2 regions of the Paenibacillus sp. FSL P2-0136 genome follow, and region 2 is predicted to be linked to the other one. Evidence: predicted binding sites of a transcription regulator. Region 2 holds the regulator's gene; the other holds the start of a gene.
What was found. The regulator CtsR, encoded in region 2, represses protease genes until heat stress. The targets are predictions, from matches to a motif close to ATGGTCAATAAAGGTCAAACA.
Positions count from the first base shown of each region.

Region 1: clpP (ATP-dependent Clp endopeptidase proteolytic subunit ClpP) is a predicted target of CtsR. The motif match lies at 5,178-5,198, and genes of this name have one in related genera.

Region 1 is NZ_CP150244.1:7,460,601-7,472,253, forward strand. It holds gene whiA (DNA-binding protein WhiA) at 1-298, shown strand, start outside; gene NYE26_RS32115 (HPr family phosphocarrier protein) at 396-665, shown strand; gene NYE26_RS32120 (GNAT family N-acetyltransferase) at 742-1,284, shown strand; gene NYE26_RS32125 (SIMPL domain-containing protein) at 1,379-2,134, shown strand; gene NYE26_RS32130 (DUF4163 domain-containing protein) at 2,506-3,603, shown strand; gene NYE26_RS32135 (GDSL-type esterase/lipase family protein) at 3,768-4,406, shown strand; gene clpP (ATP-dependent Clp endopeptidase proteolytic subunit ClpP) at 4,494-5,090, opposite strand; tRNA gene NYE26_RS32145 (tRNA-Arg) at 5,284-5,358, opposite strand; gene NYE26_RS32150 (sugar-binding domain-containing protein) at 5,651-6,703, shown strand; gene gap (type I glyceraldehyde-3-phosphate dehydrogenase) at 6,820-7,830, shown strand; gene NYE26_RS32160 (phosphoglycerate kinase) at 7,963-9,144, shown strand; gene tpiA (triose-phosphate isomerase) at 9,172-9,927, shown strand; gene gpmI (2,3-bisphosphoglycerate-independent phosphoglycerate mutase) at 9,930-11,474, shown strand; gene eno (phosphopyruvate hydratase) at 11,532-11,653, shown strand, end outside.
Region 2 is NZ_CP150244.1:6,502,472-6,514,124, forward strand. It holds gene NYE26_RS27780 (hypothetical protein) at 165-560, shown strand; gene pssA (CDP-diacylglycerol--serine O-phosphatidyltransferase) at 731-1,468, opposite strand; gene disA (DNA integrity scanning diadenylate cyclase DisA) at 1,533-2,609, opposite strand; gene radA (DNA repair protein RadA) at 2,623-3,990, opposite strand; gene clpC (ATP-dependent protease ATP-binding subunit ClpC) at 4,195-6,663, opposite strand; gene NYE26_RS27805 (protein arginine kinase) at 6,701-7,765, opposite strand; gene NYE26_RS27810 (UvrB/UvrC motif-containing protein) at 7,795-8,316, opposite strand; gene NYE26_RS27815 (CtsR family transcriptional regulator) at 8,347-8,808, opposite strand; gene NYE26_RS27820 (GNAT family N-acetyltransferase) at 9,171-10,343, opposite strand; rRNA gene rrf (5S ribosomal RNA) at 10,778-10,894, opposite strand; rRNA gene NYE26_RS27830 (23S ribosomal RNA) at 10,972-11,653, opposite strand, start outside.

The DNA of each region.
Region 1 (11,653 bases), 960 kb from region 2:
GATCATGCGCGATATGCGCAACTCGGTCAACCGGATTGTGAACTGCGAAACGGCCAATCTGAACAAGACGATCAGTGCGGCGGTACGCCAGATTGAGAACATCAAGCTGCTGCAGCGCGAGGTGGGTCTGGAAAGCTTGCCGGATAAGCTGCGGGAGGTGGCCGAGATCAGACTGGCGCACCCGGATATTAACCTCAAGGAAGTCGGGGATATGCTGGGCGGGACGGTAAGTAAATCGGGTGTGAACCACCGTTTGCGCAAAATTGATGAGCTGGCGGACAAGGTCCGCGGCGGCTGATTATTTTTTTTCTAGTGCGGTATGCGTTATAATGATATAATATTATAAAATTAATGTGAAATTTTTGGGCAGATCTCAAATAGGGGGTAAGCGTTTCATGACAAAGCACCCGGTAGTTGTTCGGTTGAAGACGGGGCTCCATGCTCGGCCGGCAGCATTGTTTGTGCAAGAAGCTAATAAGTTTTCGTCGGAGATTTTCGTGGAAAAAGACGATAAAAAAGTGAACGCCAAGAGTATCATGGGCATTATGAGCCTTGCGATCAGTTCCGGTACGGAGATTCATATCAGCGCAGACGGTGCAGATGCGGAACAGGCTGTAACCGCTTTGACCAGTCTGGTAAGCAAGGAAGAGCTCGAGAATCAATAAATGCTACATGGTCTAACCAAAAGCCCTTAGGGGCTTTTTTTCATATCAGCTTTAGAGGATAAGGAGAGGTAAGCGGATGCAGATTCAAGACGGTGAAGTATCATTAGTTGAGCCTGCTGAGGCGCTCAGAGAGCCGTATTTAGCCTTTTATGAGGAGTGGAAGGCCAGCGGGGAGCCGTTTGTGCCCTGGGTAACAGAGATGGACCCGGCTGACTTTGGCGGTATGATTCAGACTCTTCACGGGTATGCTCGTGGTACAGATATACCGGACGGCTGGGTGAGCAGTTCAACCTTCTGGCTGGTGACCACGGACAAACGGGTAGTGGGGGCTGTGAACATCAGGCACCGGCTGACCGAAAGGTTGCTCCATTCTGGCGGGCATATCGGTTACGGCATCGTCCCTTCTGCACGCAGACAAGGCTATGCCAGTGAGCTTCTGAAGCAGGCTCTCCTGAAGGCCGCTGAACTGGGTATCGAGCAGGCACTCGTAGTCTGTGACTCCGTCAACACCGCATCGGAACGGACAATCCGCAGGAATGGCGGTATCGAGGATAGCGAATATATAGAGGAGGACGGAAATGTCATCCGCCGGTTCTGGATCGGGACGGGGAACAAATAAAAAATAAATATCGTACATCGCTCATGCAACTTTTACCATGCTGTCCCGTCTAGAGGGTAATAACACTTAAACGAATCGAAAGGGGATGGCAAGCATGAGAAAATGGGGTAAATCGATTGGATCAGTTCTGCTGGCAGCTAGCTTGATGATTGGAGGAATGGGGTTGAGCGGAGTGCTAAAGGGTCCTGAAAAGGCTTACGCCGACGAAGTACAGAAGAATGTGGTGAACGTGGTAGGCAAAGGCGAGCTGTCGATCAAACCGGATATCGCGTATCTCTCCATCGGGGTAACGACAACTGCCGAAACCGCGCAGGAAGCACAGAAAGGCACAGCCGCGAAGGTCTCCAAGCTGACCGCTTTGTTCAAGACCACTTGGGGCATTGCAGACAAAGACATTCAGAGCACCCAGTTCAACGTACAGCCTAACTACACTTACAGCGAGAAGGACGGCCAGAAGGTAAAAGGCTATAACGCCCAGCACACGCTAGAGGTCTCTTACCGGGATCTGACAAAGGTTGGACAATTGCTGGACGCTGCCTCTGCGGCTGGAGCGAACAACATCGGCAATGTGCGGTTTGCCATTGAAGATCCATCGGCCTTTGAAGCACAGGTAATCGAGAAGGCTATGCAGAATGCAGATGTCAAAGCAGCGGCTATTGCCAAAGCAGCCAAGCGCGGACTGGGTCAGGTAGTCACTGTCATTCAGAGCGATGACGGGAATCATCCGGTGGTCTACGCTGAAGCAGCCTCCATGCAAAAGATGTCCATGGATAACAATGCTGGCAGCTCCGTTGAGCCCGGGCAGGTTAAGGTCATTACCCAATTGAGTGTAACTTATGAATTGAAATAAAACGTTTCGTAAGAGGCGCTTGCTCTGCTGTTATAGCGGGGCAGGCGCTTTTTATAAAAATATAAGAATTTATATGTTTTACATGATAAATTATCCTTCATTTCTCGCTGAAACGGTACCGTCCTTTAAAAGGACGGCAAAGCCGTTTCCACTTGTCATATAAATGTATTGATATGCACATAGCCGCTATCGAAAGCTCTCAATTTGTTTAAATTGAGGTAACAGGATCTTTAGATAATCACGGCAAACCTTAAGAAACTGTAAAGCGGATTGTAACAATCCCCGCACTTTCTTTTACTATAATAGGAACAGTGATACTGAGGAGCACACATCATGACTAATCATACCACCAGGTGGAAGGGGAAATAACAATGAATTCGAACTCTAAGAAATATATCAGCAAATGGGGTGCAGGAATGCTCGCCGCAGGAATCCTGCTGGGAGGAACAGGAATAATCCATGCAGGCATCACTGAGGCCGCTCCGGCAGCCGCTCAGGTCAAAGCCAAATCCTCATCTATAGTGCTGAAGGTTAACGGGAAAAGTACAGCCCAGACGGGCCTGCTCCAGGAAGGAAAGGTATGGGTGCCGGTAACCTTCCTGCGCGATGCGCTGGGGATGCCGCTCTCTTATGATAAAGCGGGGAAGACGTACACCATCGGGACAGGAACTGCTCAGACAAGGCTGACGATCAATGATTATGGCATTTCTGTTATGGTGAACAATTATTATGTCGGTGAAGGCAAGCAACTGAATAACCGGCTGTATGTTTCGTCTGAGCTGCTTAGCGATTACTTGGGCTACAAAGTAGACGGGAGCGCAGCAGCAGGACGGCTGAATGTTATGAAGAAAGTACAGAATGCGGTAACCATCAAAACAGTGAGCTATGTGAAGGATCATAAGGATGCGCCTATCCGGCTGGATTATCCGCAGGTCAGCGGCCTGGCAAGTGCAGAAGCAGAGAAGGCAATCAATGATACGATTAAGCAGACCGTTCTGAACTATGCGAAGGATGCTGAAGATCAAATCTCCAAGCGGTCGAAGGATGACCGGCCGTATGAATTCGAAGGCGGTTATGTGATCACGTATAACCAGGATGGCGTGCTCAGCCTAATCACCAATCAATACGGGTATACCGGCGGTGCCCATGGGATGACTTACCGCAATGCGTTCACCTTCTCGCTCAAAGACGGGAAACGTCTGTTGCTGGGCGATCTGTTCGGTGCCAACCCTAATTACAAGAAACAGCTCAATGCCAAGCTGGCCACCGAGATCAAAGCTAACGGAGGATATCTGGGCGGGTTCAATGGACTGAATACCGAGAAGTACTTCTATCTGAAAGATGGCAAAGCGGTGCTCTTCTTCCAGTTATACGAATACACGGCATATGCCGAGGGCTTCCCGGAATTCAACTTCAGCTTCAAGGAACTCCTGCCGGATGGAAGCAGTCCGTTCGCGGCGCTGAAATAATAAAATAATTATCCAGATGCCCTTGCATCTCCTCCGGGAGATGCAGGGGCATTCTTGCACAACCCTTCATCCACGGCCTAATCAGCCTGCCCTGCCGTTACCACTTCACCCGGATAGTCATAAGCTATAGAAGGCAAGCAGCTTATAACGGGGAGGGGAAGGTTATGGTCTATGCTTATACAGCGATCGGGGATTCACTTACAACCGGCTTCGGGGCGCTGCCCGGGAACGGCTTCGTCCCCGTCTACCGGCGGATGGCGGAAGGGAGGCTGGGTACACCAGTGGTGCCGGCGAATCTTGGCGTCAACGGTCTGACCACCGGGGGGCTGAAGCAACGGCTGAGGAGCTCGAATGTCTACCGGGCAGCGGTGAAGGATGCGCAGATCATTACGCTGTCCATTGGCGGCAACGACTTGATTAAGGCAGCCCGGGCAGCCGGGCCCCGGCCCGGTGAATTCCAGGGATTACTGCAGCAGGCGCTTAGGGACTGCAAGCGTAACTACAGCGACATCATGGGTAGCCTGACACAGCTCAAAGCAGGTTCCCGCAGCCCCTACATCATCCGGATGGTAGGTCTGTATAATCCCTACCCACAGGTGAATGAAGCAACAGAGTGGGTGCGGGAGTTCAACCGCTATGCAGCAGGCTACAGCAGCAATAACGTAGGGTTTGCTTCGGTATACCATGAATTTGCCGGTAATGAGCGGGGGCTGCTGTTCCTGGACCATATTCACCCGAACGGCAGAGGCTACCGCGTAATTGCAGGCAAGCTGGATGCCCTTGGGTACGGGAGCTTAAGGTAGGCAGCAATGGCTGGGCATAAGAAAGAGGCTGTAACGGGACCGGACCGGTCTGTTACAGCCTCTTTGTGTATTCATTGGAGCAGGTACTTATACGCCTGTTGGCAGAGTCTTCTCAATTACCTTGTCCACGATACCATATTCAGCAGCGTCTGCAGCGCTCATGAAGTAGTCGCGGTCAGTATCCTTCTCGATCTTCTCCAGCGGCTGGCCTGTACGCTCGGACAAGATGCGGTTCAGCTTCTCACGCAGCTTGATGATGCGGCGGGCGCGGATCTCGATATCCGAAGCCTGCCCCTGGGCACCGCCTAGCGGCTGGTGAATCATGATTTCGCTGTTCGGCAGGGCGAAGCGCTTGCCCTTGGCGCCGGCATTCAGCAGGAAAGCTCCCATGGAAGCGGCCATACCTACACAGATGGTGGACACATCCGGCTTAATGTATTGCATTGTATCGAAGATGGCCATACCCGCTGTGATGGAACCGCCTGGGCTGTTCACATACAGGTGAATATCCTTATCCGGGTCCTCGGCAGCCAGGAAGAGCATTTGTGCGATGATGGAATTGGCAACCACGTCATTAACCTCCGTTCCAAGGAAAATGATGCGGTCCTTCAGCAGGCGGGAATAGATGTCATAAGCGCGCTCACCGCGGTTGCTCTGTTCTACTACCATAGGAATATAACTCACGTGGAAAACCTCCTTGAAATTGGTGCTTCGAATGTGTTCATTTTTTACTGTTACCGTATTAACCACATGATAAACAAATTCAAACAAAAAGTCAAAGAAAGTCAAACTTACTTTCAAAAAAAAGAGCCCTCAAGCGGCTCATTGGTTAAATATAATATAATCGGAACTAAATTATGTACAAGCTTGAAAAAAATGGCGCGCCCGCCAAGAATCGAACTTGGATCTCAGGCTTCGGAGGCCTACGTCATATCCATTGGACCACGGGCGCAACAGAAATTATTATAATATACTTCTCGGATAAAAGCAATGCGTATTAGGCATCCTGCGCAAAAATAGTTTTCTCTGCCTCCATTAATAGAGCCGGAAATGCGCCTCCTGCCAGTGGGCTGCCGAACAAGCCCATGTATAAGATGAAAGCGGGCTGAGAATTATAGTCTCGGAACACTTGCACTTGGCGTCAGTTTTGGGTAGAATATGGGTGGGACTTAAAAAGTTAACCCGGGACATTTTGAGACCACGAACAAGGGATAAGAGAAAGACGAAGTTGCAGGAGTGAAAGCATGCGTAATCTATTGGAAATCCAAAAGCAGCTTCTGCCTGATCTCATGGAAACCCTTAAGAGACGGTATACGATTCTACATCAGATCATGCTGTCCGATATTATTGGGCGCAGGACGTTAGCCGCATCGCTTGATATGACCGAGCGGGTGCTGCGCGCCGAGACGGATCTTCTGAAATCGCAGGGGCTCATTGAGATCGAGAGCGTCGGTATGCGCATTAGCGATGCCGGTCGCAGACTGCTTGACCTGCTGGAGCCGGTCGCCAAGAGCCTATTCGGCCTGGATGATCTGGAAGAGAAAATTCGTACAACGTACGGTCTCACCAAAGTAATTGTGGTACCTGGCGATTGTGAGACATCGCCGTTCACCAAGCGTGAGCTGGGGCGCGCAGGCTCCAAGGCACTGCTCAGCGTACTGCGCAGTGACGATACGATTGCCGTCACAGGCGGATCAACACTGGCCGAGATGGCCGATCAGCTGACCCCGCCGCTATCCCTTTCCTATAAGAACGCCTGGGTTGTTCCGGCGCGTGGAGGACTGGGAGAGAGCATGGAGATACAGGCCAACACCATTGCTTCAACCATGGCCAAACGGATTGGCGCCAATTACCGTCTGCTGCATGTGCCCGATCTGCTTAGCGGAGACGCATATGAGTCGCTTGCGCAGGACTCCAATATTGGAGAGATTGTACAAATTATCCGCAGATCGCGTATTATTGTACATGGAATAGGCGACGCCATTGAAATGACCCACCGCCGCAAGCTGGACTCCGGGACGATCTCAGAGATTCAGAGCGAGGGAGCCGTAGCCGAGTCCTTCGGATACTATTTCAATGAGAATGGCGAAGTGGTTCATACGATGCGGACCATGGGGCTGCGCCTGGAAGACATTATCCGTACAGAAGTCGTTATCGGTATTGCCGGCGGCAAACGCAAGGCGAAGGCCATTCATGCGATGCTGCGGTTCGGGCAAGAGGATATTCTCGTCATCGACGAGGCGGCGGCTGTTGAAATCGGCAAGGAAATCGACACACAGCTACAAAAGGCCCTATAGATTCCATTAAATGGGGCGCGCGCAAAGGGTTTATGCATTATACTTAACATTGTTGTCTTGACGAGCCTCACGGCTTGTCTTGAATAAATAAAACGAACTCTAGGAGGAACTATTCAATGAGTGTAAAAGTTGGTATTAACGGTTTTGGACGTATTGGACGCCTTGCATTCCGCCGTATTCAAAATGTAGAAGGTATCGAAGTGGTAGCAATCAATGACTTGACTGACGCTAAGATGCTTGCTCATTTGCTTAAATATGATACAACTCAAGGTAAATTCCAGGGAGACGTTGAAGTTCATGACGGATTCTTCAAAGTAAACGGTAAAGATGTTAAGGTTCTGGCGAACCGCAACCCTGAAGAACTTCCTTGGGGAGAGCTTGGCGTTGATATCGTTCTGGAATGTACTGGTTTCTTCACAACTAAAGAAGCCGCTGAGAAGCACCTTAAAGGCGGAGCTAAGAAAGTAGTTATTTCCGCTCCAGCTACAGGCGACATGAAAACTGTTGTGTACAACGTTAACGATGACATCCTTGACGGTTCCGAAACAGTAATCTCCGGCGCATCTTGCACAACGAACTGCCTGGCTCCAATGGCCAAAGTCCTGAACGACAAGTTCGGTATCATCGAAGGCCTGATGACTACGATCCACGCTTACACAGGTGACCAGAACACTCTTGATGCTCCACACGCAAAAGGCGACTTCAGACGCGCCCGCGCTGCTGCTGAGAACATCATCCCTAACACTACCGGTGCTGCTAAAGCCATCGGCCTGGTTATTCCAGAACTGAAGGGCAAGCTTGACGGTGCAGCACAACGTGTGCCTGTAGCTACAGGTTCCCTGACTGAGCTGGTTACTGTTCTGGATAAGAGCGTAACTGTTGAAGAAATCAATGCAGCCATGAAGGAAGCTTCTGACCCAGAAACTTACGGCTACACTGAAGACGAAATCGTATCTTCCGACATCAAGGGTATGACTTTCGGTTCCCTGTTCGATGCAACTCAGACAAAAGTACTGACTGTTGGCGACAAACAGCTGGTTAAAACTGTTGCTTGGTATGACAATGAAATGTCCTACACTGCACAGCTGGTTCGTACTTTGGAGAAATTCGCTAAGCTTGCTAAATAAGACCGATTTCATATAAGAAGTACAATAGAGCGGAAACAAGGAAAGTCTGTTTCCGCTCTTTCTAAATGAACTGGATTCGCGTGAAATGGCTTTGTGAAGGAACCAATTTTGGGTGTGGAGGAAATGTTAATCATGAACAAAAAAAGTGTCCGTGATGTAGAAGTAAAAGGCAAACGCGTATTCGTGCGTGTAGATTTCAATGTGCCAGTGGAAGACGGCAAGATCACTGATGATACCCGTATCCGCGAAACCCTTCCAACAATTAAATACCTGATTGAGAACGGTGCAAAGGTCATTCTGGCCAGCCATATGGGCCGTCCTAAAGGCGAATTCGTCGATTCCATGCGGTTGACTTCCGCTGCAGTCCGTTTATCTGAATTGCTCGGCAAACCGGTAGCCAAGGCTGATGAGGCCATTGGCGAAGCTGTAAAAGCAAAAATCGCTGAACTGAACGATGGCGATGTGCTTGTGCTTGAGAATGTCCGTTTCTACAAAGGCGAAGAGAAGAATGATCCTGAACTGGCTAAGCAGTTCGCTGAACTGGCTGACCTGTTCGTCAATGACGCATTCGGCGCAGCTCACCGTGCCCATGCTTCGACAGAAGGAATCGCTCACTTCCTGCCGGCAGTATCCGGTCTTCTGATGGAGAAGGAATTGTCCGTTCTCGGCAAGGCGCTTTCTAACCCGGAACGTCCTTTCACTGCCATCATCGGCGGTTCCAAGGTGAAAGACAAGATTGACGTTATCGACAACCTGCTGAATCTGGCTGACAATGTACTGATTGGCGGCGGCCTCTCCTACACGTTCACCAAGGCTCAAGGTTACGAAATCGGTAAATCCCTGGTAGACAACGACAAGATTGATGCAGCGCTTGGATTCATCGAGAAGGCCAAGAAGCTGGGCAAGAACTTCGTGCTTCCGGTTGACGTTGTAGTGGCTGACAAGTTCGGTGCAGATGCCAACACCAAGATTGTAGATGCAACCGAGATCCCTGCAGATTGGGAAGGTCTGGACATCGGTCCTAAGACCCGTGAAATCTATGCCGATATTATCAAAAACTCCAAGCTGGTTGTATGGAATGGACCGATGGGCGTATTTGAAATCGACATCTTCGCTGAAGGCACCAAGGCTGTGGCTCAGGCTTGTGCTACTACCGAAGGCTACACTGTTATTGGCGGCGGCGATTCCGCTGCGGCTGCTGAGAAATTCCACCTCGCAGACCAGATGGATCACATCTCCACTGGCGGCGGCGCATCGCTCGAGTTCATGGAAGGTAAGGCTCTTCCAGGTGTAGAAGCACTGAACGACAAGTAATACCGAAGAGGGAGGCAATACATCACTATGAGTAGAACACCTATTATTGCAGGCAACTGGAAAATGTTCAAAACCGTTCCGGAAGCCGAAGGCTTCATCGCTGAAATCAAAGGCCAGGCGGAAGTGGCAGGCGTAGAGACTGTAATCTGCGCGCCATTCACGAACCTGCCTGCACTGGTTGCAGCGGTACAAGGCACTACCATCAAAATTGGTGCACAGAACCTGCACTTCGAAGATAACGGCGCTTATACAGGTGAGATCAGCGGCGTAATGCTGAAGGATCTTGGTGTAGAGTACGTTATTATCGGCCACTCCGAACGCCGTGCTTATTTCGGTGAAACGGACGAAATCGTCAACAAGAAGATGCATGCGGCCTTCCGTCACGGCATTACTCCAATTGTCTGCGTAGGCGAAAAGCTGGAAGAGCGCGAAGCTGACCAGACTAAGGACGTATGCAAGGTGCAGACTGAAGCGGCATTTGCCGGTCTTAGCGCAGAGCAGGCAGCAAGCGTAGTTATCGCTTATGAGCCGATCTGGGCGATTGGTACAGGTAAATCCTCCACTTCCCAGGATGCTAACGAAGTTATTGCTTATATCCGTACCCTTGTTAAAGGCCTGTACGATGAAGCAACGGCTAATGCAGTTCGTATCCAATACGGCGGCAGTGTGAAGCCTGAGAATGTAACGGAGTACATGAGTCAAAGCGACATCGACGGCGCTCTCGTCGGCGGTGCCAGCCTGCAGCCTGCTTCCTTCGTTTCACTCGTTGAGGGGGCGAAGTAAGAATGTCAGCTCCAAGACCTGTAGCACTGATTATCATGGACGGCTTCGGACTGCGGAACACGGATGAAGGCAACGCTGTTGCCCAAGCCAACAAGCCGAACTACGACCGTTACCTGAAGCAATATCCGAATACTACGCTTACCGCTTGCGGTGAAGCTGTAGGTCTGCCGGAAGGCCAAATGGGTAACTCTGAAGTAGGGCACCTTAACATTGGTGCCGGCCGGATTGTATATCAAGACCTGACCCGTATCGACAAGTCGATCCGTGATGGAGAATTCTTCGATAACGAGACGCTGGTGGCTGCCGTAAGAAGCGCTAAGTCAACCGGCAAAAAGCTTCACCTCTATGCACTGGTATCCGATGGCGGCGTACACAGCCACATCAATCACCTGTTCGCCATGCTCGATCTGGCCAAAAAAGAAGATCTGCATGAAGTCTATATTCATGCCTTCATGGATGGCCGTGACGTACCACCCGACAGTGGACAGAAGTTCATTCAGGATCTGGTCGCCAAGATTGAAGAGGTTGGCGTAGGTACAATTGCTACGGTATCCGGACGCTACTTCGCGATGGACCGTGACAAGCGCTGGGAACGTGTAGAGAAGGCTTACCGTGCAATGGTATATGGGGAAGGCCCTAAATATACCGATGCCCTTCAGGCCATCACTGCATCCTACCAGAATTCTGTGTTCGATGAATTCGTGGAGCCAAGTGTAATTGTGGACAGCCAAAACAACCCGGTAGCGACCGTGGAGAGCGGCGATTCCGTCATTTTCCTTAACTTCCGTCCTGACCGTGCGATTCAGCTGTCACAAGTGTTCACGAACTCGGATTTCCGCGGCTTCGACCGTGGACCTAAGTTCCCGCAAGGCCTGCACTTCGTATGTCTGACTACCTTCAGTGAGACAGTTCAAGGCTTCGTGGCTTACTCCCCGAAGAATCTGGACAACACGCTCGGTGAAGTGCTGGTTCAGCAGAACAAGAAGCAGCTGCGTATTGCAGAGACCGAGAAGTATCCGCATGTGACCTTCTTCTTCAGCGGCGGACGCGATGAGGAGCTTCCGGGCGAGACCCGTATCCTGATCAACTCGCCAAAGGTGGCAACCTATGATATGAAGCCAGAGATGAGCGCTTACGAAGTGGCGGCGGCCTGCGTAGCGGAGATTGAGGCGGATAGACAGGATGCCATTATCCTGAACTTTGCTAACCCTGATATGGTAGGACACTCCGGCATGCTGGAGCCTACAATCAAGGCAGTCGAAGTAACGGACGAATGCGTAGGCAAGGTTGTGGATGCTGTAGTTGCCAAGGGCGGCGTTGCTATTATCATTGCCGACCACGGAAATGCTGATATGGTATTCGATGAGAACGGACGTCCGTTCACAGCCCATACCACCAACCCGGTACCGTTCATCGTTACCACTGAAGATGTAGTTCTGCGCGAAGCTGGTATTCTCGCAGATGTGGCACCGACAATCTTAGATCTGATGGGACTTCCGCAGCCTGCGGAAATGACCGGACAATCCATGATTGCCAGCCGCAAATAAGCAAGACATCTGTTTGTGTAAACCCAAAACCATTGTATAAAAGGAGATTAAACTTACATGACTATTATTTCTGATGTGTATGCACGCGAAGTCCTTGACTCCCGTGGTAACCCTACTGTAGAGGTTGACGTATATCTGGAGTCCGGCGCAAAAGGCCGCGCTATCGTTCCTTCCGGAGC
Region 2 (11,653 bases):
CCAGTATGTTCCAATTTTTAGGACGATAATCCGGGGGCGCGTTATTTTTTCTGCAAGCCCCGAATTTCGTCCGGTTCTGTTGCCGTAAACTGCTATTCCTGGTTGAAAATGAGGGAGACCCTGGCATATAATGAATTCAATTCGAACCCAGGGGTGAATGGAAAATGAGCGCACCAAGTTTACAGGCCTTCCAGGATCAAGTCTCCGAACTGCTGCTCCGTCACCGTAGTCTTCTGGATGTCATGTCCAAGAACGGACAGAGCAGTGCTTCCGTCAACCGGGCTGTCGTCAAAGCCATTACCGAATGCGGCTGCATTCAGCTGCATGCCACCAAGCAGGTCTTCGAGCCCACTCTAGGCCTTGAGCAAGCCAAGGAGCTTGCCGGAACCCATCTGGCAGGGGAGCTGTGTGAGAACTGCCGGGAGGTCATTGGCTCCGAGCTGGGCCGCGAGCTGTTCTACATGTCTGCACTCTGCAATTTGCTTGCTATCAATATGGACGAGGTTGTCGCCAAGGAATCGCAGAAATGCGCAACACTCGGGTTGTTCAACTTGTCCTGAGCAGACCGTCCGCGCTCTCCTTCATCCATTCCGCCAGCTCCGGGGGAACCGTATTCCGTATACTTCCCTCCCCGCAGGCAGCAAAAAGGCATTGCACTCTCCTGATATTCAGGAAAGGCAATGCCTTTTGTATATAGCGGTCTATGAATGAAATAAGTTCTGAAGAAGGGCTAACCGTTCTTGGAATGATATACCTTATCCTCCGCGCGTCTTCTGCGGCGGCGTTGCCGGCGGACCTTAAACAGTCCTAAGCTCTGTCTGAAGCCGTACAATGCATACAGCGCCAGCAGTCCAAAGATCAGCTTGGCAATCTGTTCAGGGAAGACCACCGCAACAGCTACAGCGATCACAATAACTACAGGTGCGCCTATAACCGCTTTTTTGGGAAAACCAATCTTCTTGAAGTTGGGATACTTCACTGTGCTGACCATCAGATACGACAACAGCAGGGTAGCCACAATCATGAATGGTGCGGATACATCCTTATGGAAAAGTGCAAGCGTGGCCAGAACCCCGCCCGCAGCAGGAATCGGCAATCCTACGAAATATCCCGGAATCCCCGGGCGGACATTGAACCGGGCCAGACGTAAGGCTCCGAATACAGGGAAGATCGCTGTGACGGTCCATCCCAGTGCAGGATTCAGCTCCTGCAGACTTGTTAAATACATAATCAGCGCCGGGGCGACTCCAAACGAAACTACATCGGATAGAGAATCCAGCTCCTTGCCGAATTCACTCTCACATTTCAGCGCACGGGCCATCCGGCCATCCAGCCCATCGAGCAGCATCGCGATAATCACCATGATAGCGGCCATGCTCAGCTTGCCGTCAAACGCCATCATGATACCAAACATTCCAAGCATCAGATTACCAATCGTAAAAAGACTTGGAATTGATTTTTGTATCATTTCTTCACCTCAATTTTCCTACTTGTACTGCATGGGACTGCAACATTACGTGATTGTATGGTATTTACATTTGTCTGTCAATAAGAACTTGTTTCTGGAGCCGCTTCAGCCCGTCCTGAATATTGCGTGCGCGGACCTCGCCAATGCCGTCCACTTCATCAAGCTCAGCTATGCTTGCCTTCATCAGGTTAGGCAGCATTTCGAAGCGTTCTACCAAATTGTGGATGATTACATTCGGCAGCCGTGGAATCTTGTTCAGCAGGCGGTAACCACGCGGAGTTACAGCTTCTTCGGAGGAAATGGCTGTTGAGGAATAGCCCAGCAGGCGGGCAATATGGTTGTCATCCATCAGTTCATCATCACTGCTGCGCTTCAGCCCGGCAATGATCTCACGGATCTTCTCCTCCTGCTCTTCTCTGGCGTAGTCTCTGTACAGCAGCCATGCTTCTTCCTCTGTATTTCCAACCAGTTCTTCCATCTGCATACTGATCAGCCGGCCTTCATTGCCAAGCTCGTTGATATAACGCTTAATTTCCATTTTGATTCTCAGCACCATCTCCACGCGCTGGATCACACCGACGACCTCGGCCACCGTCACAATCCCCTCATATTCGGAAGCGGACAGGTTGGTCAGCCCTTGTGTCAGAACGGCTCTGTACTTCTCCAGGGTCTGGATCGCCTGGTTGGCTTTGGCCAGAATCGAACCAATTTCCTTGAGTGCGTAACGGATGGAGCCCTGATACAGCGTAATAATATTACGGCGCTGGGAAATAGAAACGACCAGCTTGCCGGTCTGCTTCGCTACCCGTTCTGCCGTCCGGTGCCGGATTCCTGTCTCGATCGAAGAGATGGAGGAATCGGGGATCAGCTGCGTATTGGCGTACAGAATCCGCTTCAGATCCTCGCTCAGAATAATCGCTCCGTCCATTTTGGCCAGCTCGTATAAATAGTTTGGTGAAAAATCGCAGTTAATGGAGAAGCCGCCATCGACAACCTCCATGACCTCCGGACTATATCCGACAACAATCAGTGCCCCGGTCTTCGCGCGAAGCACATTCTCCAGCCCTTCCCGGAAGGGTGTTCCGGGTGCAGCCATTCTAAGCAGATCATTCATATTATCTGATGGATTATATTCTTTCATATCCCTGTGCCCCCTAATCTAACGCGACCGCTAGTGCCTGTGCTACTGTGCTGACGCCTATAATCTGGATATCCTGCGGATGCTTCCAGCCCTTCAGACTCTTCTCGGGCATAATAACCCGCCGGAAGCCAAGCTTGGCCGCCTCTTTCACCCGCATCTCTGCGCGTGATACCCCTCTCACCTCACCGGTAAGCCCTACCTCCCCGAAAAACACATCATACGGCTTGGTCGGAAAATCACGGAAGCTGGAGGCAATGCTGATAGCGACAGCCAAATCCACCGCCGGCTCATCCAGCTTCACTCCTCCCGCAACGTTGAGGTAAGCGTCCTGATTCTGCAGGAACATGCCCATCCGCTTCTCCAGCACAGCAATGATCAGCGCCATCCGTTGATGATCCATACCTGTGCACATTCTGCGGGGCGAAGGGAAATGTGTCGAAGCCACCAGCGCCTGCAATTCAACAAGAACGGGTCTTGTGCCTTCCATGCTGGCTACTACCGCTGACCCGGCAACTCCGAGCGGGCGCTCAGACAGGAACAGCTCCGACGGGTTCTCCACCTCGGTCAGCCCGATTTCCCCCATTTCAAAGATCCCGATCTCATTGGTGGAGCCGAAGCGGTTCTTCACCGCCCGCAGCAGACGGTACGTATGATGGCGCTCCCCTTCAAAATAAAGGACGCAATCCACCATATGCTCCAGCATACGCGGTCCGGCAATAGCGCCTTCCTTGGTTACATGCCCTACAAGCACCGTAGCAATTCCCCGGATCTTGGCGATCCGCATGAATCTTGTCGTACATTCCCGCACCTGTGCTACACTGCCCGGCGCACTGGTTACCTCCGGCATAAATACAGTCTGGATCGAGTCAATGACCAGAAACTGAGGCTGAATCTGCTCAATCGCTTCCTCAATGCTCTCCATGTTCGTCTCACACAGAACGTACAATTCCGCAGACAGCGCTCCGAGGCGGTCGGCCCGCAGCTTGGTCTGCCGCACAGATTCTTCCCCCGAAATATACAGCACGCGCAGCCCTTGTGTAGTCAGGGCATGCGAAGTCTGCAGCAGCAGGGTCGATTTCCCGATTCCGGGGTCGCCTCCGACCAGCACTAGCGAGCCGGGAACGATCCCGCCGCCAAGCACGCGGTTAAGCTCACCGATGCCCGTCAGAATACGGGGCTCCTTGTCACTTTCTATATTTATGATCGATTGCGCCTTTTCTTTACTCTGAAAAATAGGTGCATTCATGCCTTGTGTTTTGACGACGCTTTCCGTTTCCTCTACCATCGAGTTCCATTCCTGGCAGCCCGGGCACTTCCCGAACCACTTCGGTGATTCGTAGCCGCACTCGGTACAGAAAAATTTTGTTTTAGGTTTAGCCATGTGCACTCCTTACCGTCCGAACTTGCTAAAATTGCGGATATTTTACTCTTATTCAAAGTTTACCATTTCTGCACACTGAACGGAAGGACACTTAAGATCTAGTTTTCATTTGCGTCTTCTTTTAGGCATGTTAGGGTATAAACAAATAAAGCTCCCGCCCCTCTATACGGAGGAACGGGAGCATTGTTTCATTTTCCGGAACAATTATTCAGTTTCGACTGTTTTCTCCAGGGAGACCTCGGCCGGTGCTTCAACGGTGGTTACGACCAGTTCGCCGTTCACCTCATCAATGTTCAGGGAATCCCCCTTCTTGATGTTGCCCTTGAGCAGCTCTTCAGAGAGGCGGTCTTCGATATGCTTCTGAATCGCCCGGCGGAGCGGACGGGCACCGAAGGCCGGATCATAGCCCTCTTTGGCCAGGAATGCTTTGGCGCCGTCAGTGAGCAGGAAATCTACATCGTACTCACGCAGACGCTTGCGCAGCTCCTCGGACATCAGAGTCACGATCTCTGCGATATGCTTCTCATCCAGCGAGTGGAAGACAATGATCTCATCGATCCGGTTCAGGAACTCAGGCCGGAAGCTCTTCTTCAGCTCTTCCATAACCTTGCCCTTCATGTTGCTGTAATCCGCGCCTGCATCCTGTACTGCGGTGAATCCAAGCGTCGAATTCTTCTTGATCGCCTGTGCCCCTACGTTCGAGGTCAGGATGATCAGGGTATTGCGGAAATCGACCACGCGGCCCTTGGAATCGGTCAGACGGCCGTCTTCCAGTACCTGCAGCAGAATGTTGAACACTTCAGGGTGGGCCTTCTCAATCTCATCCAGCAGTACAACCGAGTAAGGCTTGCGGCGCACCTTCTCTGTCAATTGTCCGCCTTCTTCATACCCTACATACCCTGGAGGCGCTCCGACCAGCCGGGAGGTGGAATGCTTCTCCATATACTCCGACATGTCGATGCGGATTACCGCATTCTCGTCACCGAACATCGCTTCGGCAAGCGCCCGCGCCAGCTCGGTCTTACCAACCCCGGTAGGTCCGAGGAAGATGAAGGAGCCCATCGGACGTTTCGGGTCCTTCAGACCCGCACGCGCCCGGCGGAGTGCCCGGCTGACCGCCTTAACGGCTTCGTCCTGGCCAATTACACGTTCATGCAGCAGGGCTTCCATATTCAGCAGGCGGTCTGTCTCTTCTTCCTTCAGCTTGCTGACCGGAATGCCGGTCCAGCTGGCCACCACCTGTGCGATATCCTCAGGTGTAACCTGGGAATCGGTGCGGCCCTGCTTTTCTTTCCACTGGTTCTTCGTAGTGTCCAGCTCTTCACGAATCTTCTGCTCGGTATCGCGAAGTGCAGCAGCCTTCTCGAACTCCTGGCTTTGTACTGCGGAATCCTTCTCCTTGCGGATATCATCCAGACGCATTTCCAGTTCCTTCAGATTCGGCGGGATGGTGTAAGAATTCAGTCTTACCTTAGAGCCTGCTTCATCAATCAGGTCAATGGCCTTGTCTGGCAGGAACCGGTCAGGAATGTAGCGGTCAGACAGCTTAACTGCTTCCACAATGGCTTCATCTGTAATCTTCACCCGGTGATGGGCTTCGTACCGGTCACGAAGACCGAACAGAATCTGTACAGCTTCCTCAGGGGAAGGCTGATCCACTGTGATCGGCTGGAAGCGGCGCTCCAGCGCGGCGTCCTTCTCAATATATTTGCGGTATTCATCAAGTGTTGTGGCACCGATGCATTGCAGCTCACCACGGGCGAGGGCAGGCTTCAGGATGTTGGAGGCATCAATCGCGCCTTCCGCACCACCCGCTCCGATAAGCGTATGAAGCTCATCAATGAACAGCACGATGTTGCCCGCCTGGCGAATCTCATCCATGATTTTTTTGAGGCGGTCTTCGAATTCACCGCGGTATTTCGTACCAGCCACTACAGAACCCATATCGAGGGTCATGACACGTTTGTCGCGCAGCGTCTCCGGAATTTCATTGTTGATGATCTTTTGGGCCAGACCTTCGGCAATCGCCGTTTTACCAACCCCAGGTTCACCGATCAGCACCGGATTATTCTTGGTCCGGCGGCTCAGCACCTGAATGACACGCTCAATTTCCTTGCTGCGGCCGATCACAGGGTCGAGGTTACCGTCCTTGGCATAGGCCGTCAGATCGCGGGCCAGGCCGTCCAGTGTTGGCGTGCTGACGTTAGCCGGAGCTCCGCTGTGGCTGGAGGTGGCTTCACTGCTGCCCAGGAGCTGCAATACCTGCTGGCGGGCCTTGTTCAGGCTAATGCCGAGATTGTTCAGCACACGGGCTGCTACGCCCTCTCCCTCGCGGATCAGACCGAGCAGGATATGCTCTGTTCCCACATACGTGTGACCCAGCTTGCGGGCCTCGTCCATGGACAGCTCGATCACCTTCTTGGCACGAGGAGTATAAGCGATGTTGGTCGGTTGTTCCTGACCTCTGCCAATCAGTGTTTCCACTTCATCCTGTATCTTCTCCAGACCCAGACCAAGTCCGATCAATGCCTTAGCGGCAATGCCGTCTCCTTCACGAATCAGTCCGAGTAAAATATGCTCTGTCCCAATGTTGTTGTGTCCCAAACGTACGGCTTCTTCCTGCGCCAGCGCCAGCACCTTTTGTGCGCGTTCCGTAAATCTTCCAAACATCATATCTCCTGCACCTCCACGGATAATAAATATCTATAATTTAATGTTGTGATCCCAGTGTCTCCCGGAGCAGCTTCGCCCGGTACATATCGCGTTCAGTAGGCGACAGCTCGTCACCGAACAGCTTTTGCAGAAAGCCCGGCTGAGTCTTGACATTCAGCTCATTGAGCACTGAAATCGAAGGCCCTTCCAGAATCCCCAGATCTACACCAAGCCGCAGATCGGAGAGCCGCTGTGCCGATTCTTTCAGTTCCATCACAGCAGCATAGGCCAGAATTCCGTAGGAGCGCTTGATACGGTCCGTAATCCGCAGAGCGGAATCGACCAGCAGGCGTTCGCGGGCGTTGCGTTCATGCTCTATAATCTGGGTGACTACGCTGTGAAGATTCTCAATAATCTCATTTTCGGTCTGTCCAAGCGTAATCTGGTTGGAGATCTGAAAGATATTCCCTACTGCTTCGCTGCCTTCACCATAAATTCCTCTAACGGTAAGCCCCACCTGATTAACTGCGGACAAAATGCGGTTGATCTGATGCGTCATCACCAAGGCCGGCAGATGCACCATAACCGAGGCTCTCAGCCCTGTTCCCACATTGGTGGGACAGCTTGTTAAGTAGCCTCTGCGGTCATCGAAGGCGTAATTGACAGCAGCCTCGAAAATATCATCGATGGCGGTTGCCCTTACCCAGGCTTCTCTGACCTGCAGCCCCGGGAACAGGCATTGAATGCGGAGATGATCCTCCTCATTGATCATAATGCTGACCGACTCGTCCTCATTAAGAATGACTGCCCCGCCCTTGGAATCATCCGCCAGTTTAGGACTGATGAGGTGCTTTTCCACCAGTACCTTTTTGTCCAGCTCACCCAGCTCATCCAGTCTCAACAGCTCGAAGCTGCCGAAGTCGGCCGAAGCTTCACCCTGAAATACGGGGGCAAGCTGCTCCAGCACCTCCTCCGACTGCTCTCTTGAAGCGAGCAGCGGGAACGGAAGATGCTCCAGATTACGGGCGATCCGCATACGGCTGCTGATGACAATCTCGGAATGGCTGCCGCCGCAGCGCATCCAGTCACTCAGTGCTTGTTCGGTAAACCGGAGACTTGACATGCCCGGATCCCTCCTATATATCAAAGACTTTACTCTTGTGGCATTTCTTTTTCAAGCTTGCGGATTCTGTCCCTCAGCTCAGCTGCGGTCTCGAACTCCTCCTGCACGATACTCTGCTGCAATTCCTGCTTCAGCTCATCAATCTGGCGCTTGCACATGATCTGTGCGCCCGCCCGTTTGGGAAGCTTGCCGACATGCGCTGTACTGCCATGCACCCGTCTGAAGAGCGGGTCGAGCGTACTGTCGAAATACTTATAGCAAGAGCTGCAGCCGAACCGTCCCAGCTTGCTGAACTGTGAATAGGTCATGCCGCAGTTTTCACAATGCAGACCCTGCACATTCTGTGCTGCTGTCTTGCTCTTGCCTGCGCCTTCCAGATCCAGAAGACCGGAAAGCAAGCTGTGGATAGAGAAGCCTCCCGCAGTTCCGGGAATCAGTTCACCCTTCTCCCGCGCACAGCTTTCGCAGATATGAAATTCCGTCTTCTCCCCGTTCACAATCTTCGTGAAGTGGAGTGTAGCCGGTTTGACGCCGCATTCCTGGCATAGCATGAGCGGTGTCCCTCCTTACCATTTGACAAATTATTTGCCCAATAAAGAGATTAGCATAGCCTTCATAAGCTTGGCACGAATCTCATCCCGGTACGGCAGATTAACCGTCAGGCATTCCCGGGAAACCGCAGACCGCATCAGACACGCTTCACGTTTGGAGAGGAAACGGGCCTCCTCCAGCTGATAAATCAGCCCTTCGGCAGAATTCTGATCAATATCATTCCCTATCGTGGAGTTCAGATGTGCGTATAAGGCCACATTCTGAGGCAGCTCATAGCGCTGAATCCGGATATATCCGCCGCCGCCGCGTTTGCTCTCCACCACATATCCCTTTTCCAATGTGAACCGTGTGCTGATGACGTAATTGATCTGTGACGGGACACAGGAGAACTGGTCCGCCAGATCATTGCGCTGAATTTCCACCGTACCTTCGGGACTTTCATGCAAAATATTCTTCAGATATTGTTCAATAATATCGGAGATATTACGCATCACTCATCCTCCAGTGTATAAGCATTGGTTAAATCTGTGCTGCGCCAACGCCTGCCGTCAGAGACATGCTCTTAAGAACTTAACCCGGGCAATGTAATAAGAATCGGCTGCAATAGCCTCTGCACTGCGCTTTTTCTCTAAATGTTACATTCCTGAGAACGATGATATCCGGCCTGCGTTGACTTTGACTTTCTTTGACTTTTTCATATTATAACATATTCTCGCTGAATGCCAAGGGGTTACTCTTATTTTCTACGTTTTGGCTGTATTGTATTCCGGTTGCCTGCTTCGTTCACTGAATGGAGGCGTTATGTATAGGACAGCTCTTCCCTTTCCAAGGGAAGAGGAAGAGCCGTTCTCTGTCAGAAAAAATCGAATAATGCCGTCTCGGCCTGCGGAATCAGCGCTTCAAGCCAAGCTGTCGCCTCAGCAGTCCCGGATAATTGTCCGTACTTTGCCGCCTGAAGCGGGCGCTTGTATCCCATCAGCAGCACAGTAAGCGTGCCGATACTGCATTCCAGGTCAGCCTCTGACCGCTCGCCCTGAATCCGGGTGAACGTCGCTGCCCCTTGCTCCGACACAGTCCACTGCCATAACCCGTTGTTCCATGATGCATGCTTATCTTCAATATAAAGCACCCGCTCCCGGTCACCCTCCGGCACATTGAAGATCATGTTCTCCACAAAAGCCTTAGCATTGACGATACGCGCCATGAAGTATGGATAATTCTCCTGCGCAATCCGCGGATCGGGAAGCAGGAAGGGCAGAATGTCGTCAGCCGGCACCAGCTTCAGCTGTGCAGCCGTAATCATGGAGTCGTGATTGGCCAGGAATGTCCACAAGCCCTGGCGGGCAAGCTCGTTCCCATAGATAAACTCATCGATGACCAGCTCCTGCTGCACTATTTTATACAGCACATAGCCCTCCGGTTCACCCTGCTCTGAATAAAACACACAGGAATGCGTAGCATCATCAAGCACACTTTCCTTCCACCAGGTCTCAGTGCGCTGGAGAGTCCCGTTATACCTCATGGCGAATTGGTCGTACAACTGCTGGAATACTGCAAGATCCGGGATATCGCGCTTCACGCTGCCCTTAATCTCCGTCTTGTGCGGGAACTTCCCTACCGGAAGAGTATACTTCTTATATTCACAGTAGATCTCCCATCCGAATTTACGGTAAAAGGGAATCAGGAACGGATGCAAAAAGGACAACGTCTGACCGGCTTCATTCATCGTCTCGAGCGCATGGGTCAGCAGATGGGCTACATAGCCCTGCCGGCGGTTCTCCGGCCAAGTGGCTACACCGGCGATGCCCCCCATAGAAATGGGCTTGCCTTGTATATATACCTGTAACGGAAGAAGCGTCAGCTTCGCACCTATGCTGTCTCCTTCAAAAATCGCCCAGGTTTGTTCCGGCTTGAAGTTCTCCCTGGCGCGTACTCTATCTTCTGCAGAAACCTTATACTTAAAAGCATATTCGGACAAGCTCAGGCTGTCCTCAAATTCTCCGGCACGTAATTGCCTGATTTCCATGCTGTTCCCCCCGTTACATTCCATAAATTAGCTCCAGATATTTGCTTAATAGAGAGTATAACAAGCCAAGCCGCCGGATGCTAATAAAGGCTGGCCACCAGTTGCAAAAAGAATAGTTATCCACAGCTTTTGCACAGCAAAGCAAAAAACCGGAAAGAGTTTCTTTCCGGCTGAAATGAGTTATCCCCGATTACATTTTATCTATCCACAATATTCACTTTTTATCCACAAAATCGGTGTATTACTTATGTTTTCGCTTGACTCATCCACAATATTGTGCGTGATCCCCCCATGATCCGGGGATCATTCTGTTCCTGTAAAGGTATCCACATGTGCGCAACTTTTCTGTACTTACTGAAATCTATCCACAGCTTTTCCACAGCCCTGCCCGCACGCAAAAAAACCACTGTCGATTGCTCAACAATGGCTCATGTGCTTGGCAACGTCCTACTCTCCCAGGACCCTTCGGTCCAAGTACCATCGGCGCTGGAGGGCTTAACGGTCGTGTTCGGGATGGGTACGTGTGGAACCCCTCCGCTATCGCCACCAAACGGGCATTTACAGCGTAAATGCTTCAGGAATTGATTCCTGAAAACTGAATCCGAAACGAATTTGTGTGTTAGTCTTTTTGGATAAGCCCTCGACCGATTAGTATTGGTCAGCTCCATGCATTGCTGCACTTCCACCTCCAACCTATCTACCTCGTCGTCTTCAAGGGGTCTTACATGTTGGGAAATCTCATCTTGAGGGGGGCTTCACGCTTAGATGCTTTCAGCGCTTATCCCGTCCGTACGTAGCTACTCAGCCATGCTCCTGGCGGAACAACTGATGCACCAGCGGTACGTCCATCCCGGTCCTCTCGTACTAAGGACAGCTCCTCTCAAATTTCCTGCGCCCACGACAGATAGGGACCGAACTGTCTCACGACGTTCTGAACCCAGCTCGCGTACCGCTTTAATGGGCGAACAGCCCAACCCTTGGGACCTACTTCAGCCCCAGGATGCGATGAGCCGACATCGAGGTGCCAAACCTCCCCGTCGATGTGGACTCTTGGGGGAGATAAGCCTGTTATCCCCAGGGTAGCTTTTATCCGTTGAGCGATGGCCCTTCCATGCGGTACCACCGGATCACTAAGTCCGACTTTCGTCCCTGCTCGACTTGTAGGTCTCGCAGTCAAGCTCCCTTATGCCTTTGCACTCTGCGAATGATTTCCAACCATTCTGAGGGAACCTTTGAACGCCTCCGTTACTCTTTAGGAGGCGACCGCCCCAGTCAAACTGCCCGCCTGACACGGTCCCCGTACCCGATAA